4 regions of the Actinocorallia sp. A-T 12471 genome follow, and region 1 is predicted to be linked to each of the others. Evidence: riboswitches for the same ligand, from Rfam matches in the RefSeq annotation. Region 1 holds a riboswitch; each other region holds the start of a gene.
The links. A riboswitch is a leader RNA that binds a small molecule or an ion and turns the genes downstream of it on or off. The one in region 1 is predicted to bind cobalamin.

Region 1 (4,048 bases):
CGCTCGAGTGCGACGACCTTGCCCACGCTGTCGAGGCCGGCCCGCATGAGCGCCCGGTACACCCGCACCGGAAGCCCGAGATCCTCGATGGGCGTCCGATGCCGGACCGTCGACTCCGGCGTCACCGTGTACCCCTCCGCCACACCTTCGGACTTTTCCTCCACACCCCCACCTTCCACCCCAACCCTCCCGGACTCCGCAACCCACACTCGTCCGGTGTGTCGCGCCCACGCCTTCAACGCCCAGAAGGCCGCTCGACCGCCGTACCGCCACGCGGACCCCGACCACTCCCAGCAGGGCGCGCGCATGGGCGGCGGCCGCTCGCCTGCAGCGCACTCACGCAGACCTCCAGTCCGTGCCAGGCTCCGCACCTCTTGAACACCCGGCGTGGACGGCGGGCGCCCACTTGCAGCACGACCACGCAGACCACCGCGCTGCGCTGGCGTCGCTGCGCCTTGCGTACCCGGTGCGGACCGCCTGGCTGTGCCAAACTTCGCGCGCCTTGAGCACCTGTCGTGGACGGCGGGCGCCCACTTGCAGCACGGCCACGCAGACCGCCGCGCGGTGCTGGCGTCCCGCGCCTTGAGCGCCTGGCGTGGACGGTAGGCGCTGGATTGCGGCGCGACGCGCCGGACGCCGGGCTGCGCCTGCGCTGCGCGCCTTGGGTGCCTGGTGTGGGCGGTGCTGGGGCTGCGGGAGTGTGAGGGTGCTGGTGTGGACTCACGGGCCGCCGGGCTGTGCTGGCGTTGTGCCTTGGGTGCCGTGGTGTGGGCAGCGTTGGGGGGTGCGGGGGGGTGCGGGGGGGTGCGGGGGGGTGCGGGGGGGTGCGGGGGGGTGCGGGGGGGTGCGGGGGGTGCGGGGGGTGCGGGGGGTGCGGGGGTGCGGGGGTGCGGGGGGTGGTGTGGTCTCGCGGGCTGCTGGGCTGGGCTGGCTTTGTGTGTCTTGGGTGCGGGTGGTGCAGGTGGTGCGGGGGTGTGCGGATGCTGGTGTGGATTCGTGCGTCGCCGGTCTGTGGCGGCTTTGCGCGCCTTGGGTGCGCGTGGTGTGGGCGGCGTTGGGGGTGTGGGGGTGCTGGTGTGGGCTTGCGGGCTGCCGGGCTGGGCTGGCTTTGGGTGCCTTGGGCGCGCGTGGTGTGGGCGGTGTTGGGGGTGCGGGAGGGTGAGGGTGGTGGTGTGGGCTTGCGGGCTGGGCTGGCTTTGTGTGTCTTGGGTGCAGGTGGTGTGGGGGGGCGGGGCGGTGTTTGGGTGGGGTGGGGGAGGGCGGAGGGGGCTAGATGTTGAGGTTGTTGGGGGGTGGGGGTACTAGATGTAGAGTTCTCTTGCGCTGGTCCGCCCCGGGAGGGGTGGGGTGAGAGGGAATCCGGTGGGAATCCGGAGCTGCCCCGCAGCGGTGAAGGGGAACGGAAGCCGTCACAGAGCACTGGGTCCGGGAGGGCCTGGGAAGCGACGGCCGGTAGGCGAGTGGTGTGCGCCCCTGAGTCCGAAGACCTGCCCGCGCTGTTACGTCCATACGCCTCGAGGGAGGGCGGCGGACGCGTGCGCGGAGCTGTGCCGTGCGCCGTCCTCGCGCGCCTTCGGGCACATGCTGCGAGGGAGAGCAGATGACGGTGACCGTGGCGGCCCACGATCGCGAGCAGGCCATCCGGGAGGCCGCCGCGCGGGTCGCGGCAGACCCCGACCAGTCACGCGTCGCGGCGGGCCTGCTGGCCGGGCTGATCGCCGACGAGGCCGCCGGGGAGGGCGCGGTGTCGTTCGCGGCGTCGGTGGCGCTGGCGCACGCGCAGGGGCTGCTGAACGAGCGGACCGCGGCGTTCGTCGCCGAGCACGCGGCCGAGCTCGACGCGCTGGTCGACCACGCCGCCGACGCGCGCCTCGAGTACTTCGGGATGCGGACGGTCTACGACAGGTACCTGCTGCGCCACCCCGTCACGCGCCGGGTGATCGAGCGGCCGCAGTACTTCTTCCTGCGGGTCGCGTGCGGGCTCGCCGACACCGTCGCCGAGGCGGGCCGGCTGTACGGGCTGATGTCGCGGCTCGAGTACCTGCCGTCGTCGCCGACGCTGTTCAACTCGGGCGCGGCCCGTCCGCAGCTTTCGTCGTGCTTCCTGCTGGATTCGCCGCGTGACGAGCTCGAGTCCATCTACGAGAGGTACGCGCAGGTCGCGCGACTGTCGAAGTACGCGGGCGGGATCGGGATCGCCTGGTCGCGGATCCGTTCGCGCGGTTCGCTCATCCGCGGCACGAACGGGCACTCCAACGGGATCGTGCCGTGGCTGCGCACGCTTGACGCGTCCGTCGCGGCGGTCAACCAGGGCGGGCGGCGCAAGGGCGCGGCGTGCGTGTACCTGGAGCCGTGGCACGCCGACGTCGAGGAGTTCCTCGAGCTGCGCGACAACACGGGTGAGGACGCGCGGCGCACGCACAACCTGAACCTCGCGCACTGGATCCCCGACGAGTTCATGCGCCGCGTCGAGGCCGACGCCGAGTGGTCGCTGTTCGACCCGAAGGAGGTCCCCGAGCTTGTCGACCTGTGGGGCGCGGAGTTCGATGCCGCCTACCGGGCCGCCGAGGAGTCGGGACGGTACGTCAGGCGGGTGTCGGCGCGCGCGCTGTACGGGCGGATGATGCGGACGCTCGCGCAGACCGGGAACGGCTGGATGACGTTCAAGGACGCCGCGAACCGCGCCTGCAACCAGACGGCCGAGCCGGGCAACGTGGTGCACCTGTCGAACCTGTGCACGGAGATCCTCGAGGTCACCAGCGACGGGGAGACCGCGGTGTGCAACCTCGGCTCCGTCAACCTCGCCCGACATGTCGGACCTGACGGGTTCGACTTCGCGCGGCTGCGCGAGACCGTCAAGACGGCCGTGCGGTTCCTCGACCGCACGATCGACCGCGGCTTCTACCCGACCGACGAGGCGCGCGGCGCGAACCTGCGGTGGCGTCCGGTGGGCCTCGGCGTCATGGGCCTCGCCGACGTGTTCTTCACGCTGCGGCTCCCGTTCGACTCGCCCGAGGCGCGCGAGCTGTCCACGGCGATCGCCGAGGAGATCGCGCTCGCCGCGTACGGGACGTCGTCGGAGCTGGCCGAGGAGCTCGGCGCGCACCCGTCGTACGGGGCGACGCGGGCGGCGCGCGGCGTGCTGCACCCCGACCACTTCCCGGGCGCGGCGCGCAGCACCGAGTGGGCCGAGCTGCGGGAGCGCGTGGCGCGGACGGGCCTGCGCAACTCGCTGCTCGTGGCGATCGCGCCGACGGCGACGATCGCGTCGATCGCGGGCTGCTACGAGTGTGTGGAGCCGCAGGTCAGCAATGTGTTCAAGCGCGAGACGCTGTCGGGCGAGTTCCTCCAGGTGAACCGCTACCTCGTGCGCGACCTGCGCGAGCGCGGCCTGTGGATTCCGGAGATCCGCGACGCGATCAAGCGCGCGGAAGGGTCGATCCAGGACATCCCGGTCCTCGACGACGACCTCAAGGCGCTCTACCGGACGGCGTGGGAGCTGCCGCAGCGCGCGCTCATCGACCTTGCCGCCGCGCGGACGCCGTTCATCGACCAGTCGCAGTCGCTGAACCTGTTCATGGCGACGCCGACGATCGGCAAGTTGTCCTCGATGTACTCCTACGCGTGGAAGTCGGGGCTGAAGACCACCTACTACCTGCGGTCGCGTCCGGCCACCCGGATCACGCAGACCACCGTCCCCGCCCAGGCGGCCGCGGCGGGCCCCGGCGACGCCGTCACGTCCGGCGTCGTGCCGGTCGCGACGATCGACGCCGACGCCGTCGCGTGCTCCCTGGAGAACCCCGAGATCTGTGAGGCGTGCCAGTAATGACGCTGCTCGACCCGGGCATGGACCTGACGCTCAGGCCCATGCGTTACCCGGACTTCTACGACCGTTACCGCGCGGCGATCCGCAACACGTGGACGGTGGAGGAGGTCGACCTGGCCTCCGACCTCGCCGACCTCGCGAAGCTGACGCCCGAGGAGCTGCACCTGGTGAAGCGGCTCGTGGCGTTCTTCGCGACGGGTGATTCGATCGTCGCGAACAATC
Region 2 (4,048 bases), on a different contig from region 1:
CCGCCGACGACGTGCACGACCTCGACGCCGACTCGGGCCTGCTGCTCGCCGAACTCGTCGCCACCGGACGCGTCAGGCTCGTCGCCGCGGGCCGTGAGCTGCCCGAGGCGCTGGCCGGGCTCGCGCTCGGCAAGGTCGAGCTCGCCCCGCTGGCCGACCTTGCCGGGCTCGCCGAGGTGGACGAGCCCACCGGCGAGTACCTCGCCGAGGCGACCGGCGGCGACCTGCGGCTGTTGCACGAGCTGCTGCGCGCCGGACGCGCCACCGGCGTCCTGGACGGCGGCCAGTGGAAGGAGGTGCCCGCGCGCTCAGGCGAGGGGCCCGCCTCCCTTGAAGAGGCCATCGCGCGCGCGTCGCTGCTCGCCTCGCTCGGCGCGCCGGAAGAGGCCGAGCTGATGCTCGCCGACGCGCCGCGCCGCCCCGAGGACAAGGCGCGCACCGTGCTCGCCTGCGCCCGCGCGGCCGTCCTCGCCTACGGGCTGGGCCGCGCCGAGGACGCCGACCGGGTCCTGTCCGTCGCGTTGGAGACCGTCGGGATGCCCGCCGCGCGTCAGCGGCTGCTCGCGCAGCGCGCGGCGTTCGCGGTGCACCGGGCGAGCAGCCGCGAGGCGTTCGACCTCGCCGACGACGCCGCCGAGCTCAGCGACGCCGACCCGGCGATCCGCGCGCGGATCGACACCGTCGAGGCGGTCACCGCCGCGCTCACCGGCCAGGCCACGGCCGCGCTCGACAAGGTGCGCGCCGGGCTGCGCCACGCCGACCACTGGCACGAGCACGCCCCCGAGTCCGGGCCGCTGCTCGAGTTCGCGCGGTCCTGGGTGTGGATCAGCGTCGGCGACCTCGACGCCGCCGCCGAGCACGGCGTCCCGTCCGACGATCCCGTCGCGCGCGCCGCGACCCGCGCCCGCGTGGCCCGCGCGCGCGGCCAGGTGCACGCCGCGCTGCGCGAGGGCTGGGACGGCGCGCGGATGCTCGAGCGCGGCAGGTCGCTGTTCGCCGGTCCTTGCCTGGGCGAGCTCGCGCACTCCGCCGCGCTCGCGGGCGACCTCGCGACGGCACGGCACGCGCTCGCCGAGGCCGACCGCCGCGCCCTGCCGACGCTGCGCGCGCTGTGGTTCCCCGTCGCGCTCGCCCGCCCCTGGCTGCTCGTCGCCCAGGGCGCGACCGGCGCGGCAGTCCACGGCCTGCTCGACGCAGCGGCCGCCGCCGAGGCCCTTGAGCTGCGGCCCTATGCGCTGACGGCCCTGCACGACGTCGTCAGGCTCGGCGCGGCCGGCGTCGTCGCCGACCGGCTCGCCCACCTCGCCGAGGACGCCGAGGGCGACCTCGCCGCGCTGTGCGCGCGGCACGCCGAGGCGTCGGCGGCGGGCGACTGGTCGGGCCTGATCGGCGTGTCGTTCGAGTTCGAGGAGCTCGGCATGGCGCTGCACGCGGCCGAGGCCGCCGCGCAGGCCGCCGAGGTGCACTGGGACAAGCAGCAGGCCGCCGCGGCCGGGACCAGGGCCTGGGTGCTCGCCCAGCGCTCGGACCAGGTCCGCACGCCCGCGCTGCGCACCGCCGCCGTGCCCGACCTCAGCCGCATCCAGTACGAGATGGCCGAACTCGTCGCGGCGGGCCGCACCGAGCCGGAGATCGCCGAGCAGATGGCGATGCCGGCCAAGGCCGTCGCCGAGCAGATCGCCGAGATCTGCGCGCGCCTTGGCGTCTCGGGGCCCGAGCGGCTCGCGGTGCTGCTGTCACCGCCGGTCTGAACGCACGAAGCGCCGGGCGGCTGCGTGCCGCCCGGCGCTCGCGTGCGGACTAGGCGTCCGCGTGCGCCGGCTGCGCGACGGCGACGGGAGCCGCCGCGCGCAGTCCGAGCAGGCCGAACACCACGCCGAGCGACGTCCAGAGGATGACGGCTGAGGCGGCCGCCAGAATCCGGAAGTCCCACAGCAGCTCCGGCGGCACCGGAAGCTCGTCGGGGTTGGCCGGGAGCAGGAACAGCACGGCGAGCCCGACGACGCCGACCGCGCCGGTCGCGAGCTGCCGGAGATGGTCGGGCTTCACCCGCAGCGCCGCGTTCACCCGCCACGCGACGAACATCGCCGCGAGGCCGATGACGATGGCGGCGGCCCACGTGACGGTCCGCTGCTCCAGCGTGCCCTCGTCGCCGACGCCCGGAGGATTGGCCGGGTAGCGGACGAACGGGAGCAGCCAGAAGCCCGCGAACGCGGCTCCGGCGAGCGTCAGGGAACGCTGCCAGGGCCGCTCATCGGACGTGCGGCGGAAGACCGCCCAGTAGACGGCGGCGAACAGGATGCCCAGGGCGATGCCCGCCCCGACCGACGACAGGACGAGTCCGAAGTGCTGCTCGGTGCGGGTGAACACCTCCTCGGCGTGCTCGTGGACGCCCGACGCGGCGGCCTCGGCCGCCGAACGCTCGCCTTCGAGCTCGACGGCGCGGTCCATGACGGGTTCGGCGACGAAGAAGCCGAAACCGCCCGAGATGAGGCCCGCGAGGGCACCGGCGATGACGCCCCGGCCGATCAGGCGGGGCAGGAGTTCGGCGGCCATCAGTGGCAGGGCGCGCCGAAGAGGTGCCTACCGTCGTGCGCGAGCTCGTGCAGGACGGTCTGCGGTGCGAAGAAAAGGGCGTAGAGGGTGGCGAACGCCAGCACGACGGCGATGGCCAGGAACACGAAGTTGCGGACGTCGCTGACGGACGCGGGCTGCGCGCCCGCTCCCGCCGTCGTCTCGGGGGTGCTCATAGGGGTCTCCTTTCGGGGTGCCTCGCCCCGAACCAGGGAGGACGACGGGTCAGTGTCCTGACTCTCCGGCCGTGGCCGGATCACAGTGGCGGGACCGTCCCGGACTCTCACCGGGTTCCTGCACACCGTCGCCTCTGTATGTATTTGTCCTTTGGAGGGTCCTCTGCCGCGCGGCGGTTCGTCAAGCAGGCGGGGGAGCGTTCCAGGCCACTTCCCAGGCCACTCCCCAGGTCATTGCGTCGGCGCGATGCCGGACATGTTCTGAAATGTGAGACGGATGACCGATGACTGAGACGGATGCACTAGAATGCCGCCATGGCAACCCGCAACATCCGACTCGCAGTCGTCGCCGGTGACGGCATCGGTCCCGAGGTCGTCGCCGAGGGCCTGAAGGTCCTCGACGTGATCGCCGGTCAGTATGACCTGGCGATCGAGCAGACCGCCTACGACCTGGGCGCGGCCCGGTGGCACAGGACCGGCGAGGTCCTCCCGGACTCGGTCCTCGAGGAGATCCGCGGGCAGGACGCCATCCTCCTCGGCGCGGTCGGCGACCCGACGGTCCCGTCGGGCACCCTGGAGCGCGGGCTGCTGCTGAAGCTGCGCTTCGCCCTCGACCACTACGTGAACCTGCGCCCGGTCAAGCTGTTCCCCGGTGTGCAGACCCCGCTGGCGGACGTCGCCCCCGAGGACATCGACATGATCGTCGTCCGCGAGGGCACCGAGGGGCCGTACACCGGCGTCGGCGGCGTGCTGCGCAAGGGCACCCCGCACGAGATCGCCACCCAGGAGAGCGTCAACACCGCCTTCGGCGTCGAGCGCGTCGTGCGGTACGCCTTCCAGATCGCCGCGGGCCGGCCGCGCAAGAAGCTCACGCTGGTCCACAAGGACAACGTGCTGACCTTCGCGGGCGAGCTGTACCAGCGGATCCTCAAGCAGGTCGGCGCGGAGTTCCCCGAGGTCACCACCGACTACATGCACGTCGACGCGGCGACCATGTTCTTCGTGAACAACCCGTCGCGGTTCGACGTGATCGTCACCGACAACCTGTTCGGCGACATCATCACCGACATCGGCGCGGCCATCGCGGGCGGCATCGGCCTCGCGGCGTCCGGCAACGTCAACCCCGACAGGACCGCGCCGTCGATGTTCGAGCCGGTCCACGGCAGCGCCCCCGACATCGCGGGCCAGGGCAAGGCCGACCCCACGGCCACCATCCTGTCCGTCGCGATGCTCCTCGAGCACCTCGGCCTGCCCGAGGCCGCGCGCAAGATCGAGAAGGCCGTCGGCGACGACCTGAC
Region 3 (4,048 bases), on a different contig from region 1:
ACCACGGCTGGGTGCAGTCGTACGGGACGCGCTGTGTCCGCCCGCCGATCCTGCACGGCGACGTGTCGAGGCCCGAGCCCATGACCGTCGAGTGGGCCGAATACGCCCAGTCGCTGACGAACCGCCCGATAAAGGGCATGCTGACGGGTCCGGTGACGATGCTGGCGTGGTCGTTCGTCCGGGACGACCAGCCGCTCGCCGAGACCGCGCGGCAGGTCGCGCTCGCGCTGCGCGACGAGGTCGGCGACCTCGAGGCGGCCGGTATCGGCGTCGTCCAGGTGGACGAGCCCGCGCTGCGCGAGCTGCTGCCGCTGCGCGCCCGCGACCACGCCGCCTACCTCGAGTGGGCGGTCGGCGCGTTCCGGCTCGCGACGTCGGGCGCGGCCGACGCGACGCAGATCCACACGCACATGTGCTACGCGGAGTTCGGCGAGATCATCGGCGCGATCGCCGACCTCGACGCCGACGTCACCAGCGTGGAGGCGGCCCGCTCCCGGATGGAGCTGGTCGGCGACCTGCGCGCGGCGGGCTACCGGAACGGGATCGGGCCCGGCGTCTACGACATCCACTCGCCGCGCGTCCCGTCGGTCGAGGAGATCGAGCTGAACCTCCGGCGTGCGCTCCAGGCGGTCGACCCGGCCCGGCTGTGGGTCAACCCGGACTGCGGCCTGAAGACCCGCGCCTACCCCGAGACCGAGGCGGCGCTGCGCAACCTCGTCACCGCCGCCCGCCGCGTCCGCGCCACCCTCAACTGACACCCACCCCAACTACCCCAAACCCACCCCGCAGTCCCTTCGGGACTGCGGGGTGAAGGCACGCGCGCCCTCACGCCGACGGGCCCTGCGGGGTGAAGGACCCGGGGCCCTCTGACGCCGACGGTCCCGGCGGGTGAAGGACGCGCGGCCTCTGACACCGACGGCCCCTGCGGGCTGAAGGACCCGGGCCCTCAGACGCCGACGGTCCCTGCGGGACTGCGGGTGAAGAACGCGAAACGCTCGACGCCCTTAAACGTCGACGTCCCGTCGAGACTCCGGAGGGCACGGCATACGCAGTGCCCTCTGACGCCGACAGTCCCTTCGGGAACGCGGAGGGCGCGGCACACGCAGTGCCCTCTAACGTCGATGTCCCTGTGGGACTGTGGAGGGCGTGGGGCACGCGATGTCTTCGGACATCGACGGCCCCTGCAGGACTGCGGCGTAGGGGACGCGACACACAAGATCCCTTCACCCCGCAGTCCCTTCGGGACTGCGGGGAACGAAAAGACGCGCGGCCTCTGACGCCGACGATTCCTGCGGCGACCGCGGGAGGGACGCGTCACACGCGATGCGCTCTGACGCCGACGGTCTCTGCGGGGGCCGCAGGGAGGGGCGCGTCACACGCGATGTCCTCCAACGCCGACGGACCCTGTGAGGACTGCGGGGAGGGACGCTATACACGCGATGGCCTCTGATGCCGACAGGTCCTTCGGGGGCCGGAGGAGGGGCGGGCCTCTTGCGCTGATGGTTTCTTTGGGGGACGTGGGGAGGGGTGTCGGGTATGTGGTTCGTTCTGGGGCTTGGGGGTGGGGGGTGGGGGCGTGGCATTATGGGGGGGAAGGCGAGCGGGGGATGAGGAAGCCGGTGTTAGTCCGGCGCGGTCCCGCCACTGTGATCGGCGAGCCGGTCCCGAACTTCAAGCCACTGCCCTGCGGGGTGGGAAGGCCGGGATCCGGCGTTCGAGCCGTCAGCCAGGAGACTCACCCGTCTCGCCTCCTCGCAGAAATTGGGGCGGATCTCCCCGAGAGAGGACGGTGGCGGCGCATGCCGTACGCAGTGTGGAGCGCGCTGGAAGCGTGCCCTTCTCCCGGAAGGCCCCCCTTCATCCCGTGTCCGGCGTCGCGGAACGGCGGGCACGGCTTCCCCCGGGAGTACAACGATGGGTTTCCCCCGCAGGCTGCTCGGCCTGCCCCTGGCAGTCGCCCTCGCGCTCGGCGTCACCGCGTGCGGAGGTGACGACGACAAGGCCGCGCCGTCCGCCGACGCGCAAGGCTGCGTCGAGTCCTACGACGCGGCAACCGACTACTTCCCCGTGAAGCAGAAGCTCGAGCACGCGACCAACTTCACCCTCACCTACGCCAGGAACTACCAGGTCCTGACGGTCAAGCAGCCTTCGCCCGGCGCGAAGCCGCAGACGTACGTCCTGGTCCGCTGCGGCACCCCCGAGCCCGCGCTGACGGGCGAGCTGGAGGGCGCGGTGGCCGTCGAGACCCCGGTGCGGTCGCTGTTCTCGGCGTCCACGACCCATCTGCCCTTCCTCGCCGACCTCGGCGTCCTCGACGTGCTGAAGGGCGTCTCCTCGGCCGCCTACGTCACCTCCCCCGACGTGATCGAGCGGGTGCAGTCGGGCGCGGTCGCCGAGTACGCGTCGGGCCAGGAGATCGACGTGGAGAAGGTCGTCGGCGCGGCCCCCGACGTCCTGGTCACCGACGGCACCGAGAACCCCGGCTACCAGCCGCTGCGCGAGGCAGGGGTCGACGTCCTGGCGAACGCCGAGTGGCTCGAGTCGAGCCCGCTGGGCCGCGCCGAGTGGGTGAAGTTCTTCGCCGCGCTGACGGGTTCCGAAGCCAAGGCCGACCAGGTCTTCACGAAGGTCGCAGCCGACTACCGCACGCTCGCCGACAAGGTGAAGAACGCGGAGCCCACGACGGTCCTGCCCGGCACGATGTACTCGGGCCAGTGGTCGATCCCGAACGGCGGCAGCTACGTCGGCTCGCTGATCAAGGACGCGGGCGGCACCTACGCCTGGGCCGACACCGCAGGAACCGGCAGCACGACGCTCGACCTCGAGGCCGTGCTCGCCAAGGCCGAGGACGCCTCCACGTGGCTCGTCGTGGAGAACGGCTGGACGAAGCTCGCCGACGCCGAGAAGGCAGACGCGCGTTACGCGAAGTTCAAGGCGTTCCAGACGGGTGACGTGTGGTCGGCCAACAAGGTCCTCGGGCCGGGCGGCGGGAACGACTACTGGGAGCGCGGCGTGGCGCGGCCCGACCTGATCCTCGCCGACCTCGTCGCGATCCTGCACCCGGACCTCTCGCCGGGCCACGCGTTCACCTTCTACCGGAAGCTCGCGGCGTGACCGTCACGCGCTCCGCCCGTCCCGCGGCCGTGCGCCGCAGGACGGGCGTCCTGGCCGGTCTCGCCGCGCTGACGGCGGTCGCCTTCGTGCTCGCCGTCATGATCGGCTCGACGCCGCTGCCGCTCGGCTCGGTCCTCGCCGCGCTCGCCCGCGACGCCGACCAGGCCACCGAGACGATCGTGTGGACCGTGCGGCTGCCGCGCGCTGTCACCGCCGCGCTCGCGGGGGCCGCGCTCGCCGTCGCGGGCGTGCAGATGCAGACGCTGTTCCGCAACCCGTTGTCCGAGCCGTACATCCTCGGAGTGAGCTCGGGGGCGAGCCTCGGGGTCGCCCTCGTCGTCACCGGGTGGGGCGGCGGGAGCGCCGGCGCGTTCACCGCCGGGGTGGCGGGGCTCGGGAGGGTCGGCGTGGTGCTCGCCGCGTCGGCGGGGGCGGCCGCGGTGCTGCTGCTCGTGCTCGCGCTCGCGCGACGGGTGCGGTCGGTCGTGACGCTGCTCGTCATCGGCGTCATGGTCGGCTCGGCGGCGGTCTCGGTGATCACGCTGATGCTCGTCTACACCGAGCCGCGCCTCGCCCAGCAGTACATCGCGTGGGGGCTCGGCAGCTTCGCCGGGACGACCTGGGCCGACCTCGCGGTACTCGGTCCCGTCTGCGTCGGCGCGCTCGCCCTTGCGCTGGCCTGGATGAAGCCGCTCAACGCGCTGCTGCTCGGCGAGAACTACGCGCGGACGATGGGCGTGCACGTACGGCGGACAAGGACCGTGACGCTGCTCGTCGCGTCGGTGCTCGCGGGCGCGGTCACCGCGTTCTGCGGGCCCATCGCGTTCCTCGGGCTCGCGGTGCCGCACGTGACGCGGCTGCTGCTCGGCACCGCCGACCACCGCGTCCTGATGCCGGGGGTGCTGCTGCTCGGCGCGTGCGTCGCGCTGCTGTG
Region 4 (4,048 bases), on a different contig from region 1:
GGAGGGCCACGACGGACGCTACCTCGTCGCGCATCGCCTGCTGGTAGGCGGCGTCGTCTATCCGTCCCGCCTTGTGCGCGGCGCGGGCCTTGCGGATCGCGTCGGTCTGCGGGAACGAGCCGATCGTCGTCGTCGCGAGCACCGGCAGGCCGAGCCTGGCGCGCTGGGCGGCGAACCGGGCGGCGCGGTCGCCGCGACGGGCGTCGCCGAGCGCGTCGAGACGGGCGCGGACCTCGTGGTTCGTCCCGGCCGCGTACGCCTCGAGCGAGACCGGGCGCGGGTCCTCGGCGGTGAGCATCGTGCGCAGCGCGACGACCTCGGCGACCTTCTGCCTGGCGAACGCCAGGCGGTCGCGGACGGCCTCGGGGAGGCCGGTCTCGGCGTCGAGGTCGACCGGGACGTGCAGCAGCGAGCACGACGTGCTCAGCTCCACGTGCCCCGCGAGGCCCAGCAGCACCGCGTAGGCGGCCTTGGCCTTGCGGGCGTCGGCGCGCCACACGTTGCGGCCGTCCACCACGCCCGCGACGATCGTGCGGCCGAGCAGCCCGCCGACCGACGCGACGACGTCGACGTTGCCGGGACCCGCGACGAGATCGAGCCCGAACGCCTCGACGCCGGTGGCGGCAAGGGCCTTCAGCGCCGCCGCGTCGATCGTGCCGAAGTACGTCGCGAGCAGGACACGCGGACGGCTCGGCTGCGAAGACAGCCGGTTGTAAGCGCGCTCTACCGCCGCGATGTCCTCGGCCGACAGATCGCCGACGAGGGCGGGCTCGTCCAGCTGCACCCACTGCGCGCCCGCACCCGCGAGCCGCTCAAGCAACTCGGCGTACACCTCGACGAGGCCGTCGAGCAGATCGAGCGGGCGGAAGCCGTCGGGGGAGCCTGGCGCGGCCTTGGCGAGCAGCAGGTAGGTGACGGGTCCGACGAGCGCAGGCCGGGTCTCGATACCGAGCGCCTTCGCCTCAAGGTACTCCGCGACGGGCTTGGCGGCCGCGCCCTCGGCAAGCCGGAACCTTGTGCCGGGGCCGATCTCAGGCACGATGTAGTGGTAGTTCGTGTCGAACCACTTCGTCATCTCCAGCGCCGGGACGTCCTGGACGCCGCGCGCCATCGCGAAGTACCGCTCGAGGCCGTCGAGGTCCCGGTACCTGTCGGGCACCGCGTCGACCATGACCGTCGTGTCAAGGACCTGGTCGTAGAAGGAGAAGGTGTTCGACGGGATCGTGTCGAGCCCCGCGTCGCGCAGCTCCGCCCACACGCCTGCGCGCAGGCCGCGCGCGGTGTGCTGGAGGGCGGCGGCGTCGATGCGGCCCGCCCAGTGGTCCTCGGTCGCGAACTTCAGCTCGCGTCCCGCCCCGATTCTGGGGTATCCGAGGATCGTCGTTCTCATGGCAGCTTCCCTCGCTGAGCCATAGCGCGGCTTTCGGGGAAGGCGAACGGAGCCCGTCGGAGGTGCGCGGGCGTCGTCCCCTGGCCCTCCCACGAGGCCGCGGACCACCGCGCGCCGGTCGGCGCGCGGGCGGAGGCAGGTCTTCGGACTCGTGGGCACCGCGTCTTCCGACGCGACCTACCGGCCGTCGCTTCCCAGGCCATGCGGCCCAGTGCTCTGTGACGGCTTCCGTTCCCACTCACCGCTGCGGGGCAGCCCCGGAATCACACCGGGTTCCCTCTTACGACACCCGACCGGCCGCCGGGTGAACCATCCGCGCCGCAACCTTATCCCGCCCCGGCGCTCATCCCTCACTCCGCATCCTCCACCAACCCACCCAAAACCCCCGGCCGTAGTTCACGGGCGAGCCGGTGCGTGAAATTTTTCCGGTGAATTTTTCGGGCGGAACGGGACTTTGTGGGATTTGGTGGAGAATGGTCTTTGGTAGTCTCTGGAATTGCTCGGCTGATTGTTCGGTGCGTGGTGAGGGTTTTCGCCCGTTTCGGGGGTAATTCATGGATGGTTCTGGATGGGTAAGGTCGCAAATGTTGTGGACTTGGGGTGCGGTGGTCGCTGTGGCGATGGTGTTCTGCGGGCTGTTCGCGGTTCCAGCGCAGGCCGCTCGGCAGGTGCGTTACGTGGCGCTCGGCGATTCCTTCGCTGCGGGCCCGGGGATTTCCCGCGAGCTCGACGCGAAGTGCGAGCGGTCGAGTCGCAATTACGCCCGCGTTCTCGCGCGGCGGATCGGAAATGTCGCACTCAAGGATGTGACGTGCAAGGGGGCGACGACCGACGCCGTGGCCCATCGGCAGAAAGCGGGGGTCGCGGCGCAGATCGACGCCGTCACCGCCGACACCGACCTTGTGACGCTCACGTTCGGCGGCAACGACATCGGATTCGGGGGGATCGTCCGCACCTGCGCGTTCGCCTCGTTCCTGCGCGGGTGCAAGCGGATCTTCACCACGGGCGGGGCCGACAGGATCGACGCGAAGATCGCCGCGACCGGGCCGAAGATCGACAAGGTGATCCAGCGGGTGCGCGCCAAAGCGCCACGCGCGGTGATCGTCGTCGTCGGGTACCCGAGGCTGCTGCCCGACACCGCGCGCTGCGGCCGGGCCGTCGCCGTCAAGCCAGAGGACATCCCCTACCTCGCCGCGAAGCAGCGGAGCCTGAACACGATGCTGGCCCGTCGTGCGGCGGCCGCCGGGGCGCTCGGCGTCGACCCATGGCTCGCCAGCACCGGCCACGACGCGTGCCGCTCGGCGGCCACTCGGTGGACGGAGCCGCTGCGCGAGCCGTCCGGCGCGGTGGCGATGCACCCGAACGCCAAGGGCATGGCCGCCGTCGCCACCCTGATCGAGGCGGCTCTGGCCCGCTTACCGCGGCCGCCCCCGGAAAATGTCAGAGGCGGCCCGTAGCGTGTGGGGCGCCCGGGACGGACCGGGCACGGGCGGTCACGGGGGCCGTGTGGGGAGAGTGAGGGACCATGCCTCTCGCGGATGAGCTGCTGGGTAGCCGGGAGGTCGCGGAGCTTGCCGCGGTGCTCGACAGGACGGGGCGGCGCGCCGCAGCCGAGGCGGTGCGCGGCGTCGCGCCGGGTATCGGCGCGCTGGCGCTGCGGGAACGCAGTGACGCGCTCACCCTCGCGCTGCTCGCCTCCCTGCCCGCAGGGCACGCGGGTATGCGCGAGAGCGCACGCGCCGCGCTGCGGGATCCGGCGTTCACCGGCTGGATGGTCTGGCCGGTCACCGAGGCTGTTGTTACGCGCGCGCTTGAGGAGGAGACCCCTGCGGCGTTCGACGAGGCGCTGACGCTGCTCATGGAGCTCACGCCTGTCTTCACCGGCGAGTTCGCGATCCGGCGGCTGCTGCGCGCCGACCTCGACCGCGCCCTGGCGATCGTCACCGGGTGGACGGACCATCCGGACGAGCACGTGCGGCGGCTCGCGTCGGAGGGGACGAGGCCACGGCTGCCCTGGGCCGTCCGGGTGCCGGAGATCCTGGCGCGTCCGCTGGCGACACGGGCCCTTCTCGACGCGCTCCACCATGACCCGTCGGAGTATGTGCGCAGGTCGGTCGCCAACCACGTCAACGACATCAGCCACGCCGACCCTGCGCTCGCCGTCGAGATCGCGGCGGGGTGGGATGCACTGTCGCCGTCGGGGGAGCACACGGCGCGGACGGTCAGGCACGCCCTGCGCACCGCGGTGAAGCGCGGACATCCCGGCGCGCTGACCCTTCTCGGCTTCACGCCCGACGTCCAGGTCACGGTCACCGGCCCGCGCCTGACCTCCCTTGAGGTCCCGGTCGGCTCCCACCTCGACTTCGCCTTCGAGGTCGCCAACACGGGGCAGTCCGCCGCCCGCCTGGTCATCGACTACGTCGTCCACTACCGCAAGGCCACGGGCCGCACCAACCCCAAGGTCTTCAAGCTCACCGCCTGCTCCCTGCCCCCCGGCGAACGCCTGACCTTCACCCGCCGCCACCCCCTCAAACCCCTGTCCACCCGCCCCCTCCACCCCGGCCCCCACTCCCTCACCCTCCAAATCAACGGCACCCCCCACAACCCCACCCCCTTCACCCTCACCCCACCCCCCCACCAGTAACCTTCCATCACCCC

Region 2: another riboswitch for cobalamin. It lies ahead of R9X44_RS04545 (CbtB domain-containing protein); the one in region 1 lies ahead of R9X44_RS22590 (ribonucleoside-diphosphate reductase subunit alpha).
Region 3: another riboswitch for cobalamin. It lies ahead of R9X44_RS20830 (ABC transporter substrate-binding protein); the one in region 1 lies ahead of R9X44_RS22590 (ribonucleoside-diphosphate reductase subunit alpha).
Region 4: another riboswitch for cobalamin. It lies ahead of metE (5-methyltetrahydropteroyltriglutamate--homocysteine S-methyltransferase); the one in region 1 lies ahead of R9X44_RS22590 (ribonucleoside-diphosphate reductase subunit alpha).

What each region holds. Positions count from the first base shown of each region.
Region 1 is NZ_JAWZTE010000008.1:169,957-174,004, forward strand. It holds gene R9X44_RS22585 (PfkB family carbohydrate kinase) at 1-164, opposite strand, end outside; cobalamin riboswitch at 1,308-1,510, shown strand; gene R9X44_RS22590 (ribonucleoside-diphosphate reductase subunit alpha) at 1,601-3,826, shown strand; gene R9X44_RS22595 (ribonucleotide-diphosphate reductase subunit beta) at 3,826-4,048, shown strand, end outside.
Region 2 is NZ_JAWZTE010000001.1:962,033-966,080, forward strand. It holds gene R9X44_RS04535 (hypothetical protein) at 1-1,751, shown strand, start outside; gene R9X44_RS04540 (CbtA family protein) at 1,801-2,556, opposite strand; gene R9X44_RS04545 (CbtB domain-containing protein) at 2,556-2,750, opposite strand; cobalamin riboswitch at 2,780-2,913, opposite strand; gene R9X44_RS04550 (3-isopropylmalate dehydrogenase) at 3,066-4,048, shown strand, end outside.
Region 3 is NZ_JAWZTE010000007.1:129,273-133,320, forward strand. It holds gene metE (5-methyltetrahydropteroyltriglutamate--homocysteine S-methyltransferase) at 1-755, shown strand, start outside; cobalamin riboswitch at 1,608-1,737, shown strand; gene R9X44_RS20830 (ABC transporter substrate-binding protein) at 1,915-3,114, shown strand; gene R9X44_RS20835 (iron ABC transporter permease) at 3,111-4,048, shown strand, end outside.
Region 4 is NZ_JAWZTE010000007.1:125,126-129,173, reverse strand. It holds gene metE (5-methyltetrahydropteroyltriglutamate--homocysteine S-methyltransferase) at 1-1,390, opposite strand, end outside; cobalamin riboswitch at 1,507-1,719, opposite strand; gene R9X44_RS20820 (SGNH/GDSL hydrolase family protein) at 1,945-2,847, shown strand; gene R9X44_RS20815 (DNA alkylation repair protein) at 2,916-4,034, shown strand.